Regions from separate parts of the Salmonella sp. FC25216 genome, predicted to be linked through region 2. Evidence: predicted binding sites of a transcription regulator. Region 2 holds the regulator's gene; the other holds the start of a gene.
The links. Region 2 encodes PhoB, which activates phosphate uptake and scavenging genes when phosphate is short. Its sites were predicted from a motif close to CTGTCATAAAACTGNCNNAT; they were not measured.
Positions count from the first base shown of each region.

Region 1: a site for PhoB is predicted at 1,917-1,936, ahead of pstS (phosphate ABC transporter substrate-binding protein PstS). Genes of this name have one in related genera too.

Region 1 covers NZ_JBDGON010000017.1:43,564-46,724, reverse strand. The annotation lists gene glmS (glutamine--fructose-6-phosphate transaminase (isomerizing)) at 1-1,734, shown strand, start outside; gene pstS (phosphate ABC transporter substrate-binding protein PstS) at 2,025-3,065, shown strand.
Region 2 covers NZ_JBDGON010000007.1:171,952-175,112, reverse strand. The annotation lists gene sbcD (exonuclease subunit SbcD) at 1-701, opposite strand, end outside; gene phoB (phosphate response regulator transcription factor PhoB) at 916-1,605, shown strand; gene phoR (phosphate regulon sensor histidine kinase PhoR) at 1,675-2,958, shown strand.

The DNA.
Region 1 (3,161 bases), on a different contig from region 2:
GGCCTGGCCGTGGTGGATGCGCAAGGGCACATGACCCGTCTACGTCGTCTCGGTAAGGTACAAATGCTGTCTCAGGCCGCGGAAGAACATCCGCTGCACGGCGGGACGGGGATTGCTCACACGCGTTGGGCAACGCACGGTGAACCTTCAGAAGCAAACGCGCATCCGCATGTTTCTGAACACATCGTGGTGGTGCATAACGGCATCATCGAAAACCATGAACCGCTGCGTGAAGCGTTAAAAGCGCGCGGTTACACCTTTGCTTCCGAGACCGACACGGAAGTAATTGCTCACTTAGTGCACTGGGAGCTGAAACAAGGCGGTACTCTGCGAGACGCGGTTCTACGTGCGATCCCACAACTGCGTGGCGCATATGGCACGGTGATCATGGATACCCGCCATCCGGATACGTTGCTGGCTGCCCGTTCGGGTAGCCCGCTGGTTATCGGTCTGGGCATGGGCGAAAACTTTATCGCTTCCGATCAGTTGGCCCTACTGCCGGTGACCCGCCGCTTTATCTTCCTGGAAGAGGGCGATATCGCAGAAGTGACCCGTCGTTCGGTCGCTATTTTCGATAAAACCGGTGCGGAAGTGAAACGTCAGGATATTGAATCTAATCTGCAGTATGACGCCGGTGATAAAGGCATTTACCGCCACTATATGCAGAAAGAGATCTACGAACAGCCGAACGCGATTAAAAATACGCTGACCGGGCGTATCAGCCACGGTGAGGTGGATTTAAGCGAGCTGGGGCCGAAAGCCAACGAATTGTTGTCTCAGGTTGAACATATCCAGATTATCGCCTGCGGTACGTCGTACAACTCCGGGATGGTCTCTCGCTACTGGTTTGAAGCGCTGGCCGGAATTCCGTGTGACGTGGAAATTGCCTCGGAATTTCGCTATCGCAAATCTGCGGTGCGCCGTAACAGCCTGATGATCACGCTCTCCCAGTCTGGCGAAACGGCAGACACCTTAGCGGGCCTGCGTTTATCCAAAGAATTGGGCTACCTCGGATCGCTCGCCATTTGTAACGTACCGGGCTCTTCTCTGGTGCGTGAATCCGATCTGGCGATGATGACTAACGCCGGGACGGAAATCGGCGTTGCTTCTACGAAGGCGTTCACCACCCAACTGACCGTTTTGCTAATGCTGGTGGCGAAACTGGCGCGTCTGAAAGGCCTGGATGCGTCCATTGAGCATGACATCGTTCATGGCCTACAGGCGCTGCCGAGCCGTATTGAGCAGATGCTCTCACAGGACAAACGCATCGAAGCGCTTGCAGAAGATTTCTCCGACAAGCATCACGCGCTGTTCCTCGGTCGTGGCGATCAATATCCGATTGCGCTTGAAGGCGCGCTGAAGCTGAAAGAAATCTCTTACATTCATGCTGAAGCTTACGCGGCAGGCGAGCTGAAACACGGCCCGCTGGCGCTGATTGACGCCGATATGCCGGTTATTGTGGTGGCGCCGAACAACGAACTGCTGGAGAAACTGAAATCCAACATCGAAGAAGTTCGCGCTCGCGGCGGTCAGCTTTATGTCTTCGCCGATCAGGATGCGGGTTTCGTCAGCAGCGACAACATGCACATCATTGAGATGCCGCATGTGGAAGAGGTCATTGCGCCCATCTTCTACACTGTTCCGCTGCAACTGCTGGCGTATCACGTGGCGCTGATTAAAGGCACCGATGTTGACCAGCCGCGTAACCTGGCGAAATCAGTAACGGTGGAATAACCCCCTCCATGCCCCGCAGCAGCGGGGCATTTCTCTTATTATTTTATGATGACAAACTGTCATCTTTCCTGCCTGTTCTCCGTGTCATAAAAAGAAAATTTTTTTGCAATATGACGATAGTGATAATAAATAACATATTGTTTTTTAATATGTTTATAAAATCGTGATGTCGATATTGTTGATTGTCATAAAACTGTCATATTACGTACATTTAACTGTCACCTGTTTGTCCTATTTTGCTCATCGTAGCAACTCAAACAATGATTTACCGAAACCGTGCAGGAGACATTATGAAAGTTATGCGTACCACTGTCGCAACTGTTGTCGCCGCGACCTTATCGATGAGCGCGTTCTCTGCCTTTGCAGCAGCAAGCCTGACAGGTGCCGGTGCAACGTTTCCTGCGCCGGTATATGCCAAATGGGCGGATACCTACCAGAAAGAAACCGGTAACAAAGTCAATTACCAGGGAATAGGCTCTTCCGGCGGCGTGAAACAAATTACCGCAAATACCGTTGATTTTGGCGCGTCCGATGCGCCGCTGTCTGATGAAAAACTGAATCAGGAAGGCCTGTTCCAGTTTCCGACCGTCATTGGCGGCGTGGTGCTGGCGGTGAATATTCCAGGGCTCAAATCCGGCGAACTGGTGCTGGACGGTAAAACGCTGGGCGACATCTACCTCGGTAAAATCAAAAAGTGGGATGATGAAGCCATCACCAAACTGAACCCGGGCGTGAAGCTGCCCTCACAGAATATCGCCGTGGTGCGTCGCGCTGACGGTTCCGGCACTTCCTTCGTTTTCACCAGTTACCTGGCGAAAGTCAACGACGAGTGGAAATCGAAAGTGGGCGCGGGTTCTACCGTGAACTGGCCAACCGGCCTGGGGGGTAAAGGTAACGACGGCATCGCAGCGTTTGTACAGCGTCTGCCAGGCGCTATCGGCTACGTTGAGTATGCGTATGCCAAGCAGAACAATCTGGCCTACACCAAACTGATTTCTGCTGATGGCAAACCAGTAAGCCCGACGGAAGAGAGCTTCTCTAATGCGGCGAAAGGCGCAGACTGGAGCAAAACCTTCGCACAGGATCTGACCAACCAGAAAGGTGACGATGTGTGGCCAATCACCTCCACCACGTTTATCCTGGTCCACAAAGTGCAGAAGAAACCTGAGCAGGGTTCTGAAGTGTTGAAGTTCTTCGACTGGGCATACAAAAATGGCGCTAAGCAGGCGAATGATCTGGATTACGCCAGCCTGCCGGATAACGTCGTTGAGCAGATTCGTACCGCCTGGAAGACCAGCATAAAAGACAGCAGCGGTAAGGCATTGTATTAATTTAGTATTCTGACGAAAATGGCGGGTGACGCTTACGTTTACCCGTCCTACGGTTCTGACTGTAGGCCGGATAAGCGCAGCGCCATCCGGCAACTT
Region 2 (3,161 bases):
TGCTCTGTGCCGCCGACACATTGCGCGCGGTGAATGTGTCCCAATGCGATATAATCCGCTGGTGGGAAATGCTCCGCCGGAAAGGCATCCAGCGTACCGATATAAATGTCGCGTACCGCATCGCTTTTGCTGGCGCCGACGGTGGTTAAATGCCCCGTCGCGATAACCGGCAACTTCCGTTCGCCGCGTAGCAGGCACGCTTCCTGGTACTGCTGTTGATAATAATCGGCAATCGCATGAAGGAGTTGCTGCTGTTTCTCGCTGCCGGACAACCCCGCCTGGCTGGTAATAATGTCGCGCGGGCGTAAAAAGGGAATGGGGCACAGTACGGCGCCGGGAGAACCATCGCGGCGATGAAGTAGTTGCGGCGCATAGCCCGCGCTGGCGATCACGGTTGTATTGAGAAACGCCAGAATTTCGCGTGACTCGTTAAGCGTGGCAACGGAATCATGATTACCGGCCAGCACCACTAAATGACAGCCTGTTTGCTGTAAATTAACGACAAAACGGTTATAAAGTTCTCGGGCATAGCTTGGCGGCGAACCGGTATCAAAAATATCGCCTGCGACAATAATGGCATCCACCTGATGGGACTGCGCGGTCTCCAGCAGCCAGTCCAGAAAAGCCTGATGCTCCGCGGCGCGGCTTTTACTGTAGAAATTTTGTCCCAGATGCCAGTCAGAGGTATGGAGGATGCGCATAATAGTTCCATGCAAAAAAAGCGTGAACGGGATTATACACGTCATCCCCTCCATTTTTGGGCGCAATTTACCGCCAGTAGACGGTAATGCAATGTTTCAACGGTGTCATAAATCATCAACATGCTGTCAATACCACCCCTTTTTTTCATAAATCTGTCATAAATCTGACGCATAATGGCGCGGCATTGATAACTAACGACTAACAGGGCAAATTATGGCGAGACGTATTCTGGTCGTAGAAGATGAGGCGCCGATCCGTGAAATGGTGTGCTTCGTGCTCGAACAAAATGGCTTTCAGCCCGTAGAAGCCGAAGATTATGACAGTGCGGTGAATAAACTTAATGAACCCTGGCCGGATCTCATCCTTCTTGACTGGATGTTGCCCGGCGGGTCTGGGTTACAGTTTATTAAACATCTCAAACGTGAAGCCATGACCCGGGATATTCCTGTGGTTATGCTGACGGCGAGAGGTGAGGAAGAAGATCGCGTGCGCGGGCTGGAAACCGGCGCTGACGATTACATTACCAAGCCGTTTTCCCCCAAGGAGTTGGTGGCGCGCATTAAGGCCGTTATGCGGCGTATCTCACCGATGGCGGTCGAAGAGGTGATCGAGATGCAGGGACTGAGCCTTGATCCTGGCTCTCATCGCGTGATGACCGGCGACAGCCCACTGGATATGGGGCCGACCGAATTTAAATTACTCCATTTCTTTATGACGCATCCGGAACGGGTTTATAGTCGCGAACAGCTACTCAACCATGTCTGGGGCACCAATGTGTACGTTGAAGACCGGACGGTCGACGTGCATATTCGCCGTTTGCGTAAGGCGCTGGAGCACAGCGGCCACGACCGGATGGTGCAAACGGTACGCGGGACAGGGTATCGTTTTTCGACCCGCTTTTAATGCCTTTTCCGCCAGTAGATCACAGGCTTCTGGCGGAGAAGGCTTTCCATTCTTGAGGGAGTATGACGCGTGCTGGAACGGCTGTCATGGAAAAGGCTGGTGCTGGAGTTGGTGCTCTGTTGCATCCCCGCGCTTATCCTTAGCGCTTTTTTTGGTTATCTGCCGTGGTTTTTACTGGCGGCGGTGACGGGACTGCTTGCCTGGCATTTCTGGAATTTATTGCGCCTCTCCTGGTGGCTGTGGGTCGACAGAAGTATGACGCCGCCGCCGGGACGGGGAAGTTGGGAGCCGCTGTTATACGGTTTACACCAGATGCAGTTGCGAAATAAGAAGCGCCGCCGCGAGCTGGGGAACCTGATTAAACGTTTTCGCAGCGGCGCGGAGTTGCTGCCTGATGCAGTGGTACTGACCACAGAAGAGGGCGGCATTTTTTGGTGTAACGGTTTGGCGCAACAGATACTGGGGCTACGCTGGCCGGATGACAGCGGGCAGAATATTCTCAATCTGCTGCGTTACCCGGAGTTTACCCAGTATTTAAAAACGCGTGATTTCACCCGTCCGCTTCATCTGGTGCTGAATACCGGGCGGCACCTGGAGATCCGTGTCATGCCTTATACCGATAAACAACTCCTGATGGTGGCGCGCGATGTGACGCAAATGCATCAGCTTGAAGGCGCCAGGCGTAACTTTTTCGCCAACGTTAGCCATGAGTTGCGTACGCCATTGACGGTATTGCAAGGCTATCTGGAAATGATGCAGGAGGGGGCGACGCGAGAGAAAGCGCTGCATACGATGCGCGAGCAAACGTATCGTATGGAAGGGCTGGTAAAACAATTGCTTACGTTGTCTAAAATTGAGGCGGCCCCGGCGCTGTTATTAAATGAAAAAGTGGATGTACCGATGATGCTGCGGATCGTGGAGCGTGAAGCGCAGACGCTCAGCCAGCAGAAGCATACCTTTACGTTTGAGGTCGACGATAGTCTTAGCGTTCTGGGCAACGAAGAGCAGCTACGCAGCGCGATCTCAAACCTGGTGTATAACGCGGTAAACCATACGCCGGCGGGAACGCATATTACGGTGAGCTGGCGACATGTCGCGCATGGCGCTGAGTTTTGCATACAAGATAACGGTCCGGGGATTGCCGCTGAGCATATTCCTCGTCTGACCGAACGCTTCTACCGTGTCGATAAAGCGCGTTCGCGTCAAACGGGCGGCAGCGGCCTGGGGTTGGCGATTGTGAAACATGCGCTGAATCACCATGAAAGCCGCCTTGAAGTCGACAGTTTGCCTGGTAAAGGAACGCGATTTAGCTTTGTTCTGCCGGAACGTTTAATTGCCAAAAATAGCGTCTAATTACCTTTCGTAAGTATAACTTTCCATAAGCCAGCGGATGCTGGCTTATTTTCTTTGCAGTTAATGCGGGGGCGCTGAAACTTTCAACGTCTGGTGGTTTTTTGTTCGCATGATTAGCCATAACTTTTTCATGAGAATGGTGTTTTATTCTGGTTGTAAATTTCATATCGCTATATTCATCTGGTTTTTAGATCCCACCTTGC